Regions from separate parts of the Corynebacterium sp. KPL2895 genome, predicted to be linked through region 2. Evidence: predicted binding sites of a transcription regulator. Region 2 holds the regulator's gene; each other region holds the start of a gene.
What was found. Region 2 encodes LexA, which represses DNA repair genes until DNA is damaged. Its sites were predicted from a motif close to CGAACANNTGTTCG; they were not measured.
Positions count from the first base shown of each region.

Region 1: ABRP95_RS07705 (HNH endonuclease signature motif containing protein) is a predicted target of LexA. The motif match lies at 5,098-5,111, and genes of this name have one in related genera.
Region 3: ruvC (crossover junction endodeoxyribonuclease RuvC) is a predicted target of LexA. The motif match lies at 4,125-4,138, and genes of this name have one in related genera.

Region 1 is NZ_JBEHFY010000014.1:58,692-65,855, forward strand. Features, by position in the region: gene ABRP95_RS07670 (ATP-binding protein) at 1-694, opposite strand, end outside; gene bsaP (biotin synthase auxiliary protein BsaP) at 872-1,135, opposite strand; gene bioB (biotin synthase BioB) at 1,135-2,115, opposite strand; gene ABRP95_RS07685 (M20/M25/M40 family metallo-hydrolase) at 2,193-3,500, shown strand; gene ABRP95_RS07690 (CHY zinc finger protein) at 3,517-3,822, opposite strand; gene ABRP95_RS07695 (hypothetical protein) at 3,800-4,630, opposite strand; gene ABRP95_RS07700 (heme transporter) at 4,630-4,971, opposite strand; gene ABRP95_RS07705 (HNH endonuclease signature motif containing protein) at 5,138-6,334, shown strand; gene ABRP95_RS07710 (LURP-one-related/scramblase family protein) at 6,363-6,944, shown strand; gene ABRP95_RS07715 (MFS transporter) at 6,883-7,164, opposite strand, start outside.
Region 2 is NZ_JBEHFY010000005.1:75,952-83,115, forward strand. Features, by position in the region: gene ABRP95_RS03470 (PTS fructose transporter subunit IIABC) at 1-280, opposite strand, end outside; gene ABRP95_RS03475 (1-phosphofructokinase family hexose kinase) at 299-1,261, opposite strand; gene ptsP (phosphoenolpyruvate--protein phosphotransferase) at 1,471-3,159, shown strand; gene sugR (transcriptional regulator SugR) at 3,229-4,011, opposite strand; gene lexA (transcriptional repressor LexA) at 4,499-5,209, opposite strand; gene ABRP95_RS03495 (hypothetical protein) at 5,463-5,867, shown strand; gene nrdR (transcriptional regulator NrdR) at 6,073-6,531, shown strand; gene hrpA (ATP-dependent RNA helicase HrpA) at 6,823-7,164, opposite strand, start outside.
Region 3 is NZ_JBEHFY010000001.1:7,844-15,007, forward strand. Features, by position in the region: gene ABRP95_RS00045 (glycosyltransferase family 4 protein) at 1-289, shown strand, start outside; gene ABRP95_RS00050 (hypothetical protein) at 289-750, shown strand; gene ABRP95_RS00055 (DUF2029 domain-containing protein) at 755-2,137, opposite strand; gene ABRP95_RS00060 (acyl-CoA thioesterase) at 2,282-3,160, shown strand; gene ABRP95_RS00065 (YebC/PmpR family DNA-binding transcriptional regulator) at 3,253-4,008, shown strand; gene ruvC (crossover junction endodeoxyribonuclease RuvC) at 4,201-4,773, shown strand; gene ruvA (Holliday junction branch migration protein RuvA) at 4,852-5,460, shown strand; gene ruvB (Holliday junction branch migration DNA helicase RuvB) at 5,497-6,576, shown strand; gene yajC (preprotein translocase subunit YajC) at 6,666-7,040, shown strand.

The DNA of each region.
Region 1 (7,164 bases), on a different contig from region 2:
AACTAGACTCCAGAATTGAGACCCAATTTTTTACCGTCTGGAAAGAAACATCAATCTCATTTGCGATTGCGGAATAGTTGATTAAGTTTCCAGCTTGCAGCGCACAGACCTTAATGAATCGCCAAAAGCTATCACTATTCCGAACATTGAGTAACCCACTCACATCCCGTTGGAGATAAGTCTGCACGTAGTTTTCAAAATAGATTTCCGGAGGAATTTGCGCCTGGTACAAGCGCGGATATCCTCCACGAACCATAAATTCATCAACGGTCAGATCAGCTGATATAGAGCGAGCTTCCATGAGGCCGAAGGGCAACAAATGACTGATCCCAACGCGGCCCGCCAGCGATTGCGTTATGGATTCCATAAGCAAGAAATTTTGCGATCCGGATAAGATATATTGCCCAGGGCTTCCCACTTCATCCGAGCGAAGTTGGACAACGGAAAACAGGTCCGGTGCATATTGAGCCTCATCTATAATCAACGGTCCACTTTGGCTCGAAAGGAAACCCACAGGATCTTCTTGTGCCACCCTTCGAATACTTGGATCCTCAAGATTGAGGTATGACAAGTCCGGAAACATTTCTCTCAGAAGAGTCGACTTCCCAGACTGCCGCGGCCCCGTCACGCTGACAACTGGAAACCATTTCATTAACTGCGTTATAGATCCACTGAGCTGCCGAGGAACAAACATATATTTACCAAATTTCGCAAGTAGGACGCACCAAATCTCTAAAGTAGAGAGTACCAAATCTCTAAAGTAGAGCGCACCAAATTTCGCAAGTAGATTTACCTATACCCAGGTCAGAGCCATTTTTCAATAGAAAAAGAGCCGCCTGCCTTACGGCAGCGGCTCCTTATCTTGGTAGTGCTAGCTCTCTGGTAGCTGCTCTACGTATAACCACTCAGAATCTAGCTCCCCGTGGCGCGAGCACTTGGTGTGCCAGCCATCGGGGCGCACCTGGGCCACCATGCGGCGGCCGCAGATCTGGCAGTAGCGCGGTACGTCGAGGCCAGCAGCTGCAGCGGGGTGCAGCTTGAAGACCTCTTCGATCGGCTTGCCGGTATTGGGGTGGAAAATTGGCTCGTCCCCGGCCAGGACGGCGGTTGCCAACTCAGAGTTCGGCTCGGACACTACAGAGCCTTGATCGGGAGATCGATGCGGCCCAGCATGTCCACATCCTTTTCGATTTCCTGACCCAAGGTGGTCAAGTAGTTGCCGGCAATGATGGCGTTGATGCCGCCGAGCAAACCGCGCTCGGTGCCGTCATCGCCAAGCGAAAGCTCGCGGCCGCCGGCGAAGCGGAGGGTGGTGGAGGGCATCGCCAAGCGGAATGCAGCAACGGCGCGCAGGCCCTCACCCAGCGGAACCAGCGGGCGGTCAGCGAACGGGGTGCCCGGGCGAGGGTCGAGGAAGTTCATCGGAACCTCGCACGGATCGATCTCTGCCAGCTGTGCTGCGAACTCGGCGCGCTGCTCCAGGGACTCGCCCATGCCGATGATGCCGCCACAGCAGACTTCCATGCCTACCTCGCGCACGTAATCCAGGGTCTTCTTGCGCTCTTCCCAGGTGTGGGTGGTGACCACGTTGGGGAAGTAGGAGCGGGAGGTCTCCAGGTTGTGGTTGTAGCGCTGTGCGCCCATGTCCTTCAGGCGCTGTGCCTGCTCGCGGGTCAGGGTGCCCAGGGAGCAGGAAATCTCGATGTCAACGGCATCGTTAATGGCGGCGATGGCCTCGCCCACCTGGTCCAGCAGGCGGTCATCCGGGGACTTCACCGCAGCAACGATGCAGAATTCGGTGGCGCCGGTCTTGGCGGTCTTCTGTGCCGCCTCCACCAGCTCAGGGATGTTCAGGCGCACTGCGCGCACTGGGGACTCGAAGAGGCCGGACTGGGAGCAGAAGTGGCAATCTTCTGGGCAACCACCAGTCTTGATGGAGATAATGCCTTCCACCGATACGTCCGGGCCGCACCACTTCAGGCGGGTCTGGTGGGCGATATCAGCAATTTCTTCCAGCTGGGAATCTGGAACCTGCAGTACTTGTAGTAGTTCTTCCTGGTTAAGGCCTTTGCCTTGCTCCAGAGCTTTCTCACGGGCGATGTCGATGATGCTCATGCAGTGAACCCTACTTGAACGCCGTTCAACTTTGGCCAAAATCACAAAATTTTTTTCGCGGGATTACCCTAAGGGGCATGACGCTTTACGATGACACCCTCGAACTCCTCCAAGAACTCATCCGCAATGCTTGCGTAAACGACCTCACCCCGGATTCCGGTTTTGAGGTGCGCAATGCCGATACGCTAGAGAACTTTTTTGCCGGTGAAGACGTCTCCATCGAGCGCTTTGAATCCCACCCGGGCCGCGTGTCCATCGTGGTCACCGTACCCGGCGATCCCGCCAAGGAGCCTCTCACCCTTATGGGGCATACCGATGTCGTGCCCGTCGACGAACCCAAGTGGACCAAACCACCCTTCGAGGCCCTCATTGAAGACGGCAAGCTCTACGGCCGCGGTTCCGTAGACATGCTCTTTATTACCGCCACCATGGCAGCCGTCACCCGCGAGGTAGCGCGCGCCGGCAACCCCGGCGGAACGCTTGCCTTCGTGGGCATGGCCGATGAAGAGGCCCGCGGTGGCCTGGGCGTACGGTGGATGGCAGAAAACCACCCCGATGCTTTCTCCTGGAAGAACTGCCTCTCCGAGACCGGCGGTAGCCACCTGCCCGGCGCGGTGGGCTTCAACGTGGGCGAAAAGGGTGCTGGCCAGCGCCGCCTCCACGTCACCGGCGATGCCGGGCACGGCTCAACGCCCTACGGCAAAGACTTTGCCATCGTAAAGATCGGCGAGGTCGCCCGCCGCATCGCCGAGGCCGAGCCACCCACAGCCTCCAACGAGATCTGGGAGGGCTTCGTCCGCACCTTCAAGTTCGATCCTGAGACCGAAAAAGAGCTTATCGATGGCACCGGTGACTACACCAAGTTCGGCAACCTCGATGCCTACGCCCATGCTTTTAGCCACACCACCATCGCTGAGACCGTCCTGCGTGCCGGCGGAGCCATCAACGTGCTTCCCTCCCACGCCTACCTCGAGATGGATATCCGCCCCTTCCCTGGGCAAACCCAGGAAGACTTGGACGATTTCCTCCGCAGCGCACTGGGCGATCTTGCCGATGAGGTAGAAATCGAACACCTCATTACCGAAAACGCCACCCAGTCCTCCACCAATACCGAGCTCTGGCGCACCATTGAGGCCACCGCCAAAGAGTTCTTCCCCGATAAAGACGTCGTGCCCGTCCACGCCACCGGTGGCTCCGACCTCCGCTTCGCTCGCCGCAAGGGCGGCAACGCCTATGGCTTTGCCATGCATGCCGAGGGCCGCGATATGGCCAGCGCCAACTCGCAATTACACAGCCACGATGAGCACCTCTACCTCGAAGACCTGGATCTCACCGTGCGCGCCTACCACAGCCTGGTCAACCGCTTCTTGGGCCTGAACCAGTAGCACTCCCCCCTCGCTTTTACGAGGTGACCTGAAAATAGATCCCGGCATGCGCGCTGCAGCCGGGATTAAACATATGCCCACACTGCGGGCATGCCTCGACAGAGGAATACAGCCGGTAATCCATCTCGAGGCCACAGGAACCGCAGAGGGCAGCGGGGGCATCGACAAGCATGGGCCCAAACTCATGATCCGTCAGCTCCGCATGGCACAGCATGCACGCAAAGTACTCGCCACAGGTCGCGCACTTATTGGCCACCACGTCGAGCGGGGAATGCCAATGCTTGCACCGGCCCTCCGCATCAATCGCGCCGCGAATCTTCATGGTTCTGCCACTCCTTCTTCTTCGCCTCCGACTTCTTTGCATTGCGCACCGCCATCACCCCAAAGGCAATGGCAATAACTATAGGCATCCACACCCTGCTGTAATCCATAAGGAAAACCACCCACTCCGGCGGAGCAAAGTGCACCGCAAACTGCGGCGCGGGTAAGGTAATCTGCGGTGGCTCCGGCAGATTCGGCAGATTCGGCAGCGGTAGGTAAATCTCCGGAAAATCTACATCTGGCAGCTCCCAATCCGGCAGCAAGCGCGAGAGGATGCGGCTAATAATAGGAGCCAAAACAATCATCGCGATGGCCCACCCGGACTTCCCCAGCCCACCGAGCAGTGGATACAGCACGCGCTTGAAGGGGCTTTCTTCCATTGCCCGGCGCCGCTTTTTACCCAAGGAGCCCGGCGGCGGATCAAAGGCCACGGCCTCCTCCCCATCGCGGTAGTAGACATCCTGTATCTCCCCAAAGGGCGTGGCTTGGATATCTAAATAAGGCTTAGTCCGCGGCGCATTATTCTCACTGAATGAGAGATCGCTTTCCAGCTTCTTCTGCAATGAATAATGGCCACCACGCGGCTTGTCGTGCCGGCTGCGAACCTCGTGGTCGACCACGATCTGCATGCGGGGTGCAGGATTCTTCCGCCAGAGCTGGATGCGGCGGATAAAGGGGGCATCGCCAAGCACCGGCGTAAATTCCTTTGGCTCCTTGGGCCATTCGCCCCGCTCGGCGAACTCGGCATCGTAGCCGCGCTCAACTTCGAGCAGGCCGGCCTCGGGGTGGTCCAACCGCCAGATTTCCATCAGCGCTCCCTCACCTTGGCGCCCAATTTGCTAGCACCCCACGCCAAAAGGACCACTACCGGCAGGTAAATCCATGTCCCCTCGTTGAAGTACATCTCCATGGCCGCGAAATAAGCGATGCCCGCAACCCAGAAGATGGTCCATGAGTAGCGGAATGTGGTGGCATCGATAAGAGCAATAAGCACGGTAAGCCCACCCATGATGCCGAGCAATACCGTGCCGGAAACCGCCTGGTAAATCGCCGGCGGGAGCCCCAAGAAGACAGCGATCATCGCCAAGGGCGCCCACCACTGCCACCACGCACGCCCGGGTTCTTCCTGCGTTTCCTGCTCCTGACTCATACCTTCCTCAAGCTAGCACATAATTTTGCTTCTTAAGCTGGCTATCCTGACGGAAGAATATGCAGTCCTACCTGCAAAAACGCCTTAAAACAGGCGAATGTCCGGCGGGTGTTCTATAGTGTTGTTCGTACACACGTTCACCCTACAAATTTAGGTTTTAAGCGCCATGGAAGATCCCCACTTTTCCACGACCAACACCAAAGACCCCACTACACGCTTAGCTTTTGAGATGCGAAAATCTGAATACGAGTTCTGGACTGAACAGATCCCTGATCTCGATTCTGATTTCGAATTAGTAACCCAATCCCTCTACCGCACCACCGGAGTTAATGAAGGGCGAATCGGCCATATCCTGATGGCCCTGTACCGCCTGGAAGAGCTCCCCCAACTGAAAGAACTGCAGCACCAGCTCTATCACCTAGATTTAGACCGCCTCATTGCCATCAATAAATCCCTTAACCGCCTGGGCAACCCGACCCCGGAGGTAGTCGCGCGCATCGATGAGCAGCTCACCGCCTACCTCACTCCCACCCGCGCCAACCAGTCCATGCGGACGCAAGCCCAGATTAAAAGGAAGATTAATGAGCTCATCAACCTCGAAGATGACACGCTTGCGGTCAAAAAGGGGCCGACCCAGCCGCGCTACACCATGGAGAATTGGGGAAACAATACCTCGGCGATGACGCTGAGCGCGGATCCCTCGGTGATGGCGTGCGTAGATAAGTGCATCAAGGAGACTGCGCTCAAGCTGGATTGCTCGCTTGCCGATGCCGCCATTTCCCTCCTCACCGGCAATACCGAAGCACCCCAAGTCATCCTGAATGCTTACAAGGCAACCGATGTCCCCAACTCCCCCGCATTCATTGAATCCGTTGGGTGGCTCGACCCAGCGCGCTCCAACGCGCTGCCCTACTCCAAGATCCGGGAAATGAACCCGGATAAGGAGGTAAAGGGATACGTCACCCCGCCGGATATGGCAGCCTACCTCGAAGGATTCGACGGCACCTGTCGCTACCCAGGCTGCAACCGTCCTGCCACGGTGTGCCAAAAGGATCACCGCATCAACCACGCGGATGGCGGACCGACGACTCCCGCAAACCTCGCGTGCCTGTGCCAGCACCACCACAACATAAAGACCGATGGCCGGGCTTTCTACGTCATGGATCCGCACACTCGAGACATTATTTGGCTCTTCGAAGACGGCACCTGGACCGTCACCGAGCCCTCCGGCCCGCTGGCAGAAAAGAATAAGAATTGGGTGCAGACTTTTGCACAAACCATGACCGCCCACCGTGCGCGAGCCTACGAAGAGGCCCACGAGGCACAGAAAGAAGCAAAAACCACCCCTAGGGAGGAGGATTAAAAACGCCCAATGCCATACATTGGCAGGCATGATACAAAACTTATTCACGCCAGACGAGCTGGTTATTTCCCAAACCAAGTCTTTCCTCAAAGATCGATTCATGATTTCTGATGTCAACGGGACCCCCGTCGGCACCATTGTGCAATCCACCAGCCTCAAGGACATGGTGTTTAAACCCTCCCGGAGCTTGGAGGTCGCGCTCACGGATGCCGAAGGCAACCCCCAACAAACAGTCATGACGATTTCGGATCCGCCGAATCTTCTGCGGGATACCTACGAGGTGCACCTGCCGGGAATTGAACAGCCCATGGCCGTTATCACCAAGCGTTTCTCCATGTTCAAAACCAAGATGGAACTAACGATGGAGGGCTTTGCCGATGTCGAAGTACACGGCGATTTCTGGGACTGGAATCTCACCATCACCTCCCAGGATCGCCAGCTTGCCGATGTCTCCAATAAATGGACCGGCATGGGCAACTACTTCATGGGTAAAAACACGTATCTCCTGCGCATCGTGCCAGGCCTCAACGAGCAACAACACGCCGCCATCATTGGCGCCGTAATGAGCATGGATATGCTGCGCGCGAAGAAACAGAAAAACAGCAACTAGGTGCGCGCATGGTCATTGTTGCAAACGGTGTTTCAGGACTGGTCCCACTGTAAGCACGGAGGTTCCAATTCCGGATACGGCAAGTGCCGATGGCGCTTACGACAGGCGCCCCGATGATGTATCCGATAAGCATCGCAGAGCTATTTATCGATCCCATCGTAGAAAGGGCTTTGGGCTTAACCTCATCAGGTACGGTTCCAACAACGATGATTCGCAGTGC
Region 2 (7,164 bases):
CGTCGGGGCCGGAAAAATCCACGCCGCGGGACAGGCGGGCGAAAGCCAACGTCGGCTCGGTGACGGCCTCGGAACGGCAGTGGGGGATGGCCACGCCGCCTGGCACACCGGTGCCGGCCTTGGCTTCGCGGTCGATGGCGGGCTGGGCGAGGCCTTCGACCTCGGTTGCGCGCCCGGTATCGTGCACCAAGGTGGCGAGGTTGGTGATTACGGAATCGACGCTATCGCCGAAGTCGGCGTCGAGCGCTACCAGTTCGGTAGTGATGAGATCGGATGCCATGATGGAAGGCTCCTTTAGCTATAGAGCGGAGATGGAGGTGTGGGCGGTATCGAGTTCTTCGGGGTGGGGGAATTGGGTGCCCGGTTTTGCGGCCGCAGCGGTGCCATAAGCCACCGAGAGCGCAAGGGAATCTGCCGGTCCTTTCCCCTGCGTGCGCCCTAATAGGTATCCGGCCAACGCGGCATCACCCGCGCCGACCGTGGATTTCACCGTGGCAGGAGGCGGGGTGGCAGCCCATGCGCCGTCTGCGTTTACCAGCACGGCGCCGGCGCCGCCGAGGGTGACAAGCACTTCCTTGATGCTGCGCTTCACGACATCTCTAGCAGCCTCCACGACCGGGCTATAGTCTCCGGCCGCAGCGGCGCGCTCGAGGGCGAGGCCATCCTGACCGGTGAGCTGCCCCAGTTCGAAGCCGTTGGGTTTGATGAGATCCGGGGCTGCGGAATCGAGCTGCTCGGCGATGGCCTTCATCGGGGCATCGGAGGTATCGACGGCGATGCGCGCCTGCGGGGCGGCAGTGCGGATTTCCTTGATGAGGTCGGTATACCACCCGGCGTCAACACCCTTGGGAAGCGATCCGGCAAGGGCTACCCAATCGGCGGATTGGGCGTGGCGGGTAAGGGTGGCGATGAGGTGGTTTTGGGTGGCATCGGAAAGCAGCGGGCCAGGGCCATTGACCTTGGTGGTCGTGCCATCTGGCTCGGTGATGGTGGTATTGACGCGCACACCGCCATCCATGTCCACGTGGGCGTAGGGGAGGTCGACGTCGTGGATGAGGTTGATGAACGGATCGGCCGCGCGGGCGGGGAAGAGGGCTAGGGTTTCTTTCCCGGCGAGGTGAACCGCGTGGGCGACGTTGACGCCTTTACCGCCCGCAACCTGGGTAACACTGGCGGCGCGGTGAACATCGCCTGAGGTTAAAGGCTGATTGAGCGCCAGGGTGGCGTCGATGCTTGGGTTTGGGGTGAGCGTGAGGATCATCGAGAACTTATCCCTTTCGCAGAGTGCGTATATTGGGGGCCACACGCAGTCGGTCCGGTTGGAACACGCGCTTAAGCCCGCCATTAATGTTTATTCTTGCCCGATTGTGTTGGAAAGTCAATAGAAACCGTGTGGCATACATTGCATTTCTGTTGGATTTGTGATGATCTGGAAATAAATAAGCCGCTATCTTCGAAGGAAGTATCGCCATGGAAAATACGCTTCAGTCCACTGTTAAAGGAACCGGCGTTGTTGCTGGAGTCGCCTATGCAGAAGCCGTATGGGTCCGCCCCCGCCCGGACCTGCCTACTGAAGGAAGTATTGACCAAGAGGCCAACAGCGAAGCCGAATACGATCGCTTCCTCGAGGCAGTCGATATCGTTGCCAGCCGCTTGGAAAACCGCGCCGCAGCCGCGGAGGGCCAAGCCTCGGAAGTGCTGACCGCAACCGCCGGCATGGTCAAGGACCGCGGCTGGCACAAGGCCGTGCGCAAGAACATCCGCTCCGGCAAGAATGCCGAGTTCGCCACGGTGGGAGCCACGGACAAGTTCGTCACCATGTTTGAGGCGGCCGGCGGCGTTATGGCTGAGCGCACCACCGATCTGAAGGACGTGCGCGACCGCGTCATCGCCCAGCTGCGCGGCGAGCAGGAGCCCGGTTTGCCCATGGTGGAAGGCCAAGCGGTACTTTTTGCCGATGACCTCGCGCCTGCCGATACCGCCACCCTGGATACCGCGCATATCCGCGCACTCGTCACCGAGCTGGGCGGGCCCACCAGCCACACCGCGATCATCGCTCGCCAGCTCGATATTCCGTGCATCGTTGCCGTGGGAAACAAGCTGCGCGAGATTGAAAGCGGCACGCTCGTCTTCGTCGACGGTGCGCTTGGAACCGTGACGCTGGGCGCGGACGAGGCAGAATCCACCAAGGCGGTCGAAGAATATCGCGAGCGCGCCGCCCGCGTTGCCGAATGGACTGGACCAGCGCAAACCAAGGACGGCCACCGCGTGCAGCTTTTGGCCAACGTGGCCGATGGCAACGCCGCCCGCATCGCCTCCGACTCGCAGGCAGAGGGGATTGGCCTCTACCGCACGGAGCTGTCGTTCCTATCCGCTAGCGAGGAGCCTTCCGTTGACGAGCAAGCAAAGATTTACAGAAAGGTCTTCAACGCCTACCCCGATTCCAAGGTCGTGGTGCGCACCTTAGATGCTGGTTCCGATAAACCGATTTCTTATGCCACGCTGTCCTCTGAGGAGAACCCGGCATTGGGCGTGCGCGGCCTGCGCATTGCCCGCGATAATGAGTCCCTCTTGACTCGCCAGTTGGATGCCATCGCACAGGCTGCGGAGTCCCGCGGCGAAGCTGCCGAGACCTGGGTCATGGCACCGATGGTGGCGACCTCGAAGGAGGCCCAGTGGTTTGCGGAGCTGTGCCGGGAGCGCGGCCTGACCGCGGGCGCAATGATTGAAGTTCCCGCGGCTGCGCTGATGGCGGATAAGATCATGCCGCACTTGGACTTCGTATCCATCGGCACCAACGATCTCACCCAGTACACGATGGCCGCTGACCGCTTGTCGCCACAGCTTGCTTACCTCACCGATCCGTGGCAGCCGGCCGTGCTTCGTCTGATCCAGCACACCTGCATCGCTGGACACGAATACAACGTCCCAGTTGGCGTCTGCGGTGAGGCCGCGGCCGATCCGCTACTGGCCTGCGTATTGACCGGCCTTGGCGTCAACTCCTTGTCGGCTGCGTCCACCGCAGTCGCCGGCGTCGGTGCCCAATTAGCCGAGTTGACCTTCGACCAGTGCCAGCAGCTTGCCGATGCCGCCCTCAATTCCGAAGGCCCCTCCGCCGCCCGTGCCGCGGCGATGGAGCAGATAGAAAAATTCAACTAGCGGCATAAAGCTTCGCCCTCCCCACCTCGGCGCCGAGGCAGGGAGGGCGAAGTCGTGTGCGGCCTGGATCTATTCGCTGGCTAACACAACGTCTATCTCGCGCTCGCGGAGAGCATCGACGAAGGATTCCGGCGTGCCGGAATCAGTGATGACGACATCGATATCGGCAATGGAAGCGAAGCTCACCAGGTAGTCGTTGCCCAATTTGCTGGAATCGCACATGACCACGACCTTGTGGGCATTCGTGACGAAGGCGGATTTGATGGCTGCTTCTTGGGAATCGGCCGTAGACAAGCCGTGATCGAGGGTCAGGGCATTGGTGCCGATAAAGGCGACATCGGCACGCATGAGCGCCATGGTGCGCAAGGCGGTATCGCCGACGACGGCCTGAGTGATTGCGCGTACGGTTCCGCCGAGGAGCTGGACATCGGGGACGCCACTATTGGCGAGGGACAGCGCAATGGGCAGGCTATTGGAGACGATATTGAACTGCGCTTGCGGGTATTGCTGGCTGATGAGCTCGGCAAAGGTATTGATGGTGGTGCCGGCGTCCAAAAAAATGCTGCCGCCGCCAGGGGGAAGGAAATCGAGCGCGGCATGCGCGATGGCGGCCTTGGCCCCCGATGCGGATCGCTGACGGGTATCGAGCGTGAGCTCTGCGGTTTGGAAGGCTTGCGAAGCAACGGCGCCGCCGTGCACGCGGTGGACAACGCCCTCTCTATCCAGCACAGCTAGGTCGCGGCGGATGGTTTCGGCAGTCACATCGAAACGCTCTGATAAATCGGTGACATTAACGCGACCCTCGACAGCAGTTTGGGACGCGATTTGGCGGCGTCGCTCCTCTGCGTACACGGACCCTCCTTGCTCCTTGCCTTCGGCCGGGCGGTTACTCCATTTGCGTATGCAGGTGCGCGGTGAAAGCTATATGATGTGGGATTTCTTCCTCCATTGTGTCAAAATTCAGCGGTAATCGGACGAAAACAAAAATGCAGGTTTGTGCGGCTGTCCGTTTTTGAACAAAACTTGCTGGTCAGTAAGCAATATTTCACCTTGATGAAAGTCAGACCAATTAGCGGTTAACTTACGGATCCGTTATTTCGGGGGTGCTTTATCAATAGGGAGCCCGAGTTCAAGTTGGTTTTGTGGGGCGTGATTGTATGGATGAACGGTCTTAAACTTCGGTAAAACTGGTACGCCCTGCTCTCCAAGTCGGGGAGACAGGGCTGTGCGAGTGGGTCGAAAGAATGCGTTTCAAGGAAGCGGGCGCAGAATACAGGTAGCGGTTATGGCCGCTGGTGAAGAACCGGCGTACAGCGAGTTCACATCTGCCTGGCGCGACTTAGAGCTTGCGGAAGACGGATACTACCTTGCCCATAATCTCTGCATCGTCGCCGTTGATGGGTGGGTAGGCATCATTGTGGGGAAGGAGCCACACGCCGGAGGAGTCGCGGTGGAATTCCTTGACGGTGGCCTCGGAGTCATCGAGAAGCGCGGCGACAAACTCGCCTTCCTCAGCCACTGACTGCGACCGGATGATGACCCAGTCGCCGTTAAGGATGCCGGCATCCTGCATGGAATCACCCACAACCTGCAACATATAAAGCTCGCCGCCGCCGACGACCTCGTCCGGCATGGGGAAATACGTATCAATATTTTCCTCTGCGGTGATCGGTGCACCGGCGGCAATGCGTCCCACGACTGGAATATAAGCTACGGCAGCGGACTCTTCAGGGCTGCGGGCAGAGGTATCGGTGGCCTCTTTAGATTTACGACCTGGTTTCTTTTCGCCGTCGTCAGTATTGAGGTGACGCACATCGACCGCGCGTGGCTTATTAGGATCGCGGCGCAAGAAGCCCTTTTCTTCCAGCTGCTTGAGCTGATAGGCCACGGACGAGGTGGATTGCAGGCCTGCGGCATCGCCAATTTCGCGGATGCTGGGTGGGTAGCCGCGTAACATCACCGCATCGCTGATGACGTTCAGGATGCGGCGTTGCCTTTCGGAAAGAGAAGCGTAATCGTTCTTTGCGTTGCTTGCTTTTTTGCGGCCCATGTGCGGCTCCTAGCTAGGGGTCTGAGGTTCTGCGGTCGTGGCTTGAAAAGGGGACTGGGTGGCAGTTGCGTGCCATAACCCATTTGTAGCACGAAAAGTACAGGCGTTCGAGATTTGCACACAAAACTGGACAGGTTTTCGAAGGAATGCTATAAATCGAACATAGAATCAATCTCGAACACAGGAGCGACATTATGCTTCTGTCGTGTCAAGGGGCCGCTTTAGACTTACGGCGGTCGTCGAAAGGAAAGAAATGTCTCAACTACTTAACTCTCGCAATAACATGGTTAAACAGCACTCGGTACGTCCACAGATCGTACCTTCAGCCGCTATCTGGGATATTGATGATCGTAGGTGGGGTGCTCAGCATCCCCGCTCTGAAAGAGGAAAAATTAGGACACTAGATTCTGAATATCGAACGAATTCTAAAGGGGATTCGAATATGTGGACTGAAGAGTATTCGTTGCCTAATGTGGCGAACAAGACGATCGAAGAAGACGATGCCCAGAGTTCACGCAAGAATTATCTCCTTGGTGCTGTGTTCGGCGCTGCGGTATTTTTTGGCACGGTCGTCGGCGGATTGATGGGCACGAGCGCTGAGGCACCGACTGAACCTGGCGCTTCGGTACAGCAAGTAGAAGCAGCGCTCGTTCAGTAATGCATCTAGTACTTAAGCGAGCGTTGGGAGGGCTTTAGGCTTGGCGTCTTTTTTGCCATCAGCTTGCCTTCCTCTGATTAGACGAGACCTGCTCACTTAACGAGGCAGGCATGCCGGTAACAGGAGTCTGGTGTATTGGCGTCTGAATCCTGGTTTGGCCTCGGGGTAAACTAAGCCGAGAAGCTAAAATAGCGAAAGGACTAGCGTGTACTGCCCGTTTTGCCATAACGAACAATCCCGCGTTATTGACTCTCGCGTGGTTGATGCAGGCGCATCGATACGGCGCCGCCGCGAGTGTGCTTCGTGTAAAGGGCGTTTTACCACTGTGGAAAAGGCCGTACTGCTGGTCGTTAAGAGAAACGGCCTTGCAGAACCATTTAGCAGGGACAAACTCATTCGGGGTGTCAGGCGCGCTTGCCAGGGCCGAGATGTTAGCGATGATGCCCTTAAGAAGTTGGCACAAGAAGTTGAGGAAACAGTGCGGGGCCATGGGTCATCGCAGGTTAACGCCAACGAAATTGGGCTTGCGATCCTTGAGCCGCTGCGCGACCTAGACGAGGTCGCATATCTGCGCTTTGCCTCGGTATATAAATCTTTCGAGAGCGCGGACGATTTTGAATCGGAGATTCGACTGATGCGGCGACGCGATCGCGGGGACCTTTAAAATGCGGGGCTTATGGCGGTTTCTTAGCAGTTATACGGCCATGCGAGTGCAGGTTTAGAGCAGTTTTAGCTGGCTTTTTGCATCATTATTTCGCTGTGGTCGGCTAATTCTCATGGCGCCGGCGGCCAAGAGAACGGATTTCCTTGTGGTTCGTCGGCAGCGGCGCATGGGCGGCAGTTGTGTTTGGGCTGCGGCGATAGTCGGCTGGCGGTTTTGGTTAGCCAGCCGACCGACCAGCGATGGCGGGAGCGGAGTTCTCAGCGGGTGACGGGGACTCGAGGTGCTGGGAGGTCAGCGCAGTTTATCCACTGCCTTCTGGATCCTCCGCAGGGATACCGCGTGCGCCGTTCCGAGGCGCTGGGCGAATAGCGAGACCCGCAATTCCTCGATCATCCAGTGGAGGTCCTTGACCTCGCGCGTCTTTTCACGACCCGCGGGGAGGTTGCGCAGCCGGTTTGCCAGGTAGGCCATGGCGTTATCTACCTCGGCCTGACGGTCGGCATCGCGATCTGGGTCGAGCGACAGGTCTTCCAAGCGGATCCGCATTGCCTGGATGTAGCGGGGAAGGTGTCGCAGGTGCGCGGCTCCGTGCACGGTGATGGCATTCGGCGGGAGAAGGAAAGCGAGTTGCTT
Region 3 (7,164 bases), on a different contig from region 2:
AGAGGCCATGGCCGCCGGTGCCGCCGTCGTGGCTTCCGATTTGGAGGCCTTTCGCGCGGTGTGCAACGCGGAATCTGATGAACCCGCGGGAGCGCTTTTCCGCACCGGCGATGCCTCCGATTTGGCGCGCGTGCTGAACCAGGTCTTGGATGATGGTGACTACCGGCGGCGCTTGGTGCGCAATGGCGTCCAACGCGCCCAGATGTATGACTGGGACCATGTTGCCGCGGCGGTCATGCAGGTTTATGAAACGGTGCAAGATGGCACGAAGGTAAGGGTGAAGCGATGATGGGGATTGAGATAACCATTGCGCTCGTCATCCTCATACTTTTAGGATCGTGGGCCATTTTTACCGCGCAGCGGCTAAACTTCCTGCACATTCGCACCGATGCCGCACTGGCGCAGCTGCAGGCGGCGCTGGACCGCCGGGCGGCGGTAACGGCGGCTGTGTCCCCAGATCTTGCCGCTTTGGCGCAAAAGGCCGAATCCACGGAGCTTTCACATGGGCATTTTGAAGCCCGCACCATGGTAGAACGCGAGCTTTCGGCGGCCATCGTGCGCGATTTTCCGGTAGGCCAGCGCCCGGCCGCCTTGGCGGATGCAGAAGGCCGCATCCAGCTGGCGCATCGCTTTTATAACGAGGCGGTCAGCGATACGCGCGCGCTGCGCCTGCGCCCAGCGGTGCGCTTTTTCCACCTCGGCGGAACCGCTAAATTACCCGAGTACTTCGACTACATGCTGGCAGATTGAAAATCTAGCCGCGCGTTACCTCCTTAGCGGCATCGGTGCTCGCTTCAGCTTCGGCAGGGGTGTCAGAACCGGGCACGTTAATTCGCCCCGTATTTGGCGAGGACGCGTTCTCTGCGCCGGCTTCCGGGCTTGTTTCCAAGCCGCCTGCTGCCACGATGGCTTTTTCTATGCGTCGCGACAAGCTCACCTCAAGGATGAACCATATAAGCGCAAAGAGCACCGCTACGAGGATGAGGACGTTGCGGGCGACGAGCACGTAGACCGGAGTCAGATTTTCGCCCACATACTTCCACACGTAGTCATAGTGGAAAGGGTAGATGTAGGTGCCAAGCGCGGCGGCTGCAACTGCGCATACAGCGAGGAGGCCCTGACAGATTTTGATGGGTACAAACCCGGCGGGGAGCTGTTGGCGTATGACCACAGCGAAGAGGGGGCCTAGCCAAATGATGTACTGGGGCGAAAATACCTTATTGGTGGCTATGAGTAGTAGCACCATGAGGGTGAAGAAGGCGATGGTCGTTCGCGAGGTCCACCCTCCGGCGAAGAAACGGTATAGCGCCCAGCTCAGGGCAAATACCAGCATCCCGGCCGTCGCGATAGTGCTCCACATGATGGCGGTATCGACTCCCGGGCCAGAAATCTCAAAGCTCTTGGAGGGCGCATAACCTAATCGCCATTTACCCGGGTTGAGATGTGCCTGCAATAGCAAGTATGTCGCCGGAACGGATTCGAGTTGGAGCCCGCGCACCCCCTGATAATTCAGTGGGGAAAGGAGTCGGTCCATACCGGAGGTAAAAACTGTGAACGCAGAAAGAGCAGCAACGGAGCCAAAATAGGACGTCAATCGCAGCCAGGAATTAGAGTTATTAAAACGCCCTACCAGTCCGGCCGCGAGGACGCCTGGCCAGAGCTTCATGGTGGTAGCGAAGCCCAATAGGACGGCGCCTGTCTTGGGATGAGAAATAAGAAGCGCTGCGGCACCGGCGACGGCGACGGCAGGAAAAATATCGAGGCGCCACACAAAGACGTGTCCTGCAGCCGTGCCAAAAAATACCCAGAACCAGCCGGCGAGAAAAACCCGCTTATTGCGTTCGTGGTGGCGCAGCAGGAGGGCGAGGAAGGTGGCATCGACAAGCAGCGTCATGATGGTAAAGCCGATATAGAATACGCCGCGGTCTCCACCGGTGAACCAGCTTAAGATGATGGTGGGCCACGTGCCCGCGTGGGGGTATTCGGTCATCTTCGTAGGATCGGTGCCAAAAAGGCCGGCGAAATAATAGGCAACATCGCCGCGTGCGCTTTGGTCGAGCTTCAAAAAATAGACCAAAACCAAGCGGGCGAGCACCCAGCTCACCCATACCGCAGGAACTGTCGCGAATCTTTTCACCCAAAAGATTCTAGGGAATAATTTGGTCGTTGAGTAGTTCGAATCAGGTTCCTCGTCACCGGGGGTTGAACTGCCTCGGGGAGTAGGGTGGCAAGGCAGACGAAGACTTACGTGATGTAGCGCATAGTAGGCGCGCAAGAAAGGATGACTGTGGGCACCATTTCTGAGGTTTTGGCATTAGAAGGTACCCAAGATGCGGATGTCTTTTCTGGCCCGGCGATCCCCTCGCAGATTGAACGCACCTTTGGCGGGCAAGTTGCCGCGCAGGCCCTTGCCGCGGCGCAAAGGACGGTGGAGGGCAAGCAGGTGCATTCCCTCCATGGTTATTTCGTTGGCCCAGGTGATACGAAAAAGCCGCTGGAGTTGCAGGTAGAAAGGCTGCGTGATGGTCGTTCCTTTGCCAGCCGGCAGGTTCGGGTCATCCAAGGCGGCCGCCTCGTCTTTATTATGCTGGCTAGTTTCCACCGCGATGGAGATGCAGGTCCCGAACATCAGGATGTGGCACCGCAGGTATTAAGCCCCGATGAAGCCGCTCGCCGTGGCGGCGGGGCGCCCTATTCCACCCGGATTATCTTGAAGGAGTGGGCCGATTGGGATATTCGTTTGGTGCCCGATGAGGGCCGCGATGATGCCGCCGCGGAGGTGACAGGTGCCGGATATCGCCATATTTGGTTCCGCAATACCGGCGAGCTTGGGAGTGACCCCGACTTCCACCGCGCCGCCCTGACGTATATGTCCGATATGACCCTTATCCGGGCGGCGCTCATTCCGCACCAGGGGGAGAAGGTGCAACTGGCAAGCCTTGACCATGCGGTATGGTTTCTTCGCCCCTTTCGCGTGGATGAGTGGTTGCTCTATGAGCAGGTATCGCCCACAGCAGCGCAAGGAACGGCGATCGCGCGCGGTAAATTATTCAATGAGCAGGGCGAACTCGTTGCATTGGTCAACCAAGAAGGCTTGACTCGGTTCCTTGATGAGAACTTAGGTAGCGGTTCTGCGCACGGCAATTGGCATAACGTCTAGAAAAGCGTCTGTATCATGGGGGCGCTTTTCCCAGTTCGTGCAGGGCACGTATAATTGTCAACAGATTTAGAACCCAATTAGAAAGGGACTTAATGTCAGGCCACTCAAAATGGGCAACTACCAAGCACAAGAAGGCTGCCAATGACGCCAAGCGCGGCAAGGAATTTGCCAAGCTCATTAAGAACATTGAAGTGGCGGCGCGAACCGGCGGTGGTGATCCTGCGGCCAACCCAACGCTCGATGACATGATTAAGAAGGCCAAAAAGGCCTCTGTCCCCAATGACAACATCGAGCGCGCCCGCAAGCGCGGCTCTGGTGAAGAAGCTGGTGGTGCCGACTGGGAGACCATCATGTACGAGGGCTATGGCCCCAATGGCGTCGCAATGCTGATTGAATGCTTGACCGATAACCGCAACCGCGCGGCTACCGATGTCCGCACAGCGATGAGCAAAAATGGCGGCAACCTGGGTGAATCCGGCTCGGTTGCTTATATGTTCTCCCGCACCGGTTATGTCTTGTTGGAAAAGGGTGAGCTGAGTGAGGACGATGTCTTGATGGCAGTGCTCGATGCCGGCGCTGAAGAGGTCAAAGACCAGGGCGAGAAATTTGAGATCATCTGCGCTCCCACGGATGTGCAGGCTGTCAGGGAAGCCCTTAAGGAAGCAGATATCGAAGTCGATGACTCCGATAACGATTTCCGTGCCTCAGTTGAGGTTCCCCTCGAGGCCAATGACGCCAAGAAGATCTTCCGCCTCATCGATGTTTTGGAAGAATCCGACGACGTCCAGAACGTATATACCAATATGGATCTATCGGAAGAGGTCCTAGCGGAGCTCAACGCAGAATAGGGTTCCTGCACTTATTGGGGCACTAGCTCGGTGGCGGGTCTTCGCGCATGCGGAGATTCCGGCGCCGAGCTTTGTTGTGTTTTTATTGGGGCAGTCTAAAATTCACGCCGTGTTGTAGAACATGTGTGTGTAAGACATAATGGGGAATTGAGACTAGAAACGACGAGGCCGCGGAACGGGGAGTGGGCGGGTGTGAATATCGAAGGCATGCGCGTGATGGGCATCGACCCTGGGCTTACTCGCTGTGGCCTGTCCGTGGTCCAAGCAGGCCGCGGGCGCGCAATTCTTCCCGTCTCCGTTGGCGTGGTGCGGACCCCGAGCGATAAAGATTTAACCGAGCGGCTCCTGCGGCTGTCCGTTGCGGCTAAGGAGTGGATGGACGATTATTCGCCGGATGTGGTTGCCATAGAGCGCGTCTTCGAACGCGGCCAGGTTTCGACCGTCATGCAGACTGCACACGTCGTAGGAGTCCTCGTGCTCGCGGCCGCCGAGCGGGATATTCCGGTGTATATGTACACCCCGTCCGAGGTGAAAAAGGCTATTTCTGGCAACGGACGCGCCGATAAGAAACAAATGACGGCGATGATTACTCGTATCCTGGGGCTTACGGAGCCGACCAAGCCGGCGGATGCAGCGGACGCATTGGCGCTGGCTGTCTGTCATTGCTGGCGGGCGCCAGCGATTGTCAGGATGGATAGTACCGGTTTAGGGCTTGGTGCAAAGACCAGTGGTGTCCGCGGGCGGGGGAAGAGCATCAAGCCCTAATGCACTGCTCACCCACTAAGTTTTATTAAATACAAGGTCATGGCGAACGCGTACACAGGTAGGAAGGCACGGTAGAAAATGATTGCGGCATTGCGGGGAGAAGTCCTCCTCATTGGTTTAGATCACGGCGTTATTGATTGCGGAGGGGTGGGCTATAAGTTCTTGGCCACCGCAAAGACGTTGGGAACCCTGCGCCGCGGAGAAACCGCCTTTGTACTCACTACCTTGGTGGTCAAGGAAGATGCGTTGACCCTGTACGGTTTTACCAGCGATGACGATCGCGAAATGTTCCAGGTGCTGCAATCCGTGTCCGGCTTGGGCCCTAAACTCGCCTTGGCTGCATTATCCGTCATGGGAGCAGAAGAGCTGGCTGCAGCCATTGGCGGGGAGGATGTTAAGGCGCTGCAGTCTATTCCGGGCGTCGGCAAGCGGATGGCCCAACGCCTTACCTTGGAGCTTAAAGATAAGGTAAAGCGCTTTGCTGGAACTCCAACGGCTGATGCGGCGCCGGCGGCAACAAGCGGTGGTGGCCCAGTTGTCGATAGCGTTACTGAAGCCCTCTTGGGCCTAGGATTTACTGAGAAGGCGGCTCGTCCCGTGGTGGAGGCGGCATATGCCGAAGCCCCCGCGGCGGATACGTCGACCTTGCTGCGCGCGGCCCTAGCCCAGTTGGGTAAGCAGGGTTAAAAGAACACGACGTCAAGAAGACACGAAGGCTACAGCATGTCCGATATTGAGCGTACCGAGTTCAACCTCCCGGAGGGAATGAATGAGGCGCACGATTCACAGCACAATAGTGATGTGGAAGCCACCGCTCACGCCGAAGAACACGATATCGAGCGCTCCCTGCGCCCGAAATCCCTGACGGAATTTATTGGGCAGCCAAAGGTGAGGGAACAGCTGTCCCTCGTGCTGACTGGCGCGAAGAACCGCGGGGTCACCCCAGACCACGTCCTGCTATCGGGTCCGCCCGGCCTGGGTAAGACCACGATGGCCATGATCATTTCGCAGGAACTTGGGACGTCGCTGCGCATGACTTCGGGTCCAGCGCTGGAGCGGGCGGGAGATCTCGCGGCCATGCTTTCGAACCTCATGGAAGGCGACGTGCTCTTCATCGATGAGATCCACCGCATAGCCCGCCCCGCCGAAGAAATGCTCTATATGGCCATGGAGGATTTCCGCATCGATGTGATTGTGGGCAAGGGGCCGGGAGCTACCTCGATCCCCTTGGAGATCCCGCCGTTTACGTTGGTCGGAGCCACAACGCGAGCGGGAATGCTCACTGGTCCGCTGCGGGATCGCTTCGGCTTTACCGCCCAAATGGAGTACTACAGCACCGAGGATCTCACCCATGTGATCAAGCGTGCGGCACATATCTTGGACGTCGCCATCGACGATGATGCCGCCGTTGAAATCGGCTCGCGTTCGCGCGGCACTCCGCGCATCGCCAACCGCCTACTGCGCCGCGTGCGCGACTATGCGGAGGTCAATGGCACCGGGCGCATCGATCTTTCCGCCGCGCAGGGGGCGTTGGAGGTATTCGATGTTGATGAAATGGGGTTGGACCGGCTAGACCGCGCCGTTCTTAATGCCCTGATCAATGGTCATGGTGGTGGGCCGGTGGGTGTTAATACCTTGGCCATCGCCGTTGGTGAGGAACCCTCCACTGTGGAGGAGGTATGTGAGCCGTACTTGGTTCGCGCCGGCATGATTTCGCGCACTGGGCGGGGCAGAGTAGCCACCGCAGCCGCCTGGCAGCACCTGGGCCTGACGCCTCCGGATGGGGCAATTGGGCTGTTTTAAGGGAGCATGAACACCTCGCTGATGGTGTCAGTGAGGTGGAACTAGCCCATGGTTTTTGTGAACCAAACAGTCTGGCATACTGGAAAGTTATGGAAATCATCTTTCTCATAATCATTGTCATTTTGTTCATCATTCCTTCCTTTATGGCGATGCGTAAGCAACGCCAGCGCCAAAACGACATGCAATCGCTGCAGAACTCCCTGCAGAATGGAGATCGCATCGTGACCGCTGGCGGTGTCCACGGCGTGGTGCGCGGAACCACCGATACCAGTGTGGACCTCGAGGTTTCCCCGGGGGTTACCCTTACCTTTGACAAGATGGCGGTGGTTCGCACCGAAAGCGAAGCTCAGAACCTCGCCCGCGGTGGTGCAGACAATGCTGGAGAGCCACAGCGCGACAACGGTAAGAACAATAATGATGACGGATTCAATGGTGGGGAAGGCGAGCAGCCCTCTAACCGCTAATTCCTCGTTATCGCCCGTGCTCTCAACGAAGGCAGGCGCGGGCGCACCCTGTGCACACGGCTAGTGTTCTCTGAACCTGCAATTGGCTTAAGGGAAACGTAGAACCTGACACATTTTCGCTGAA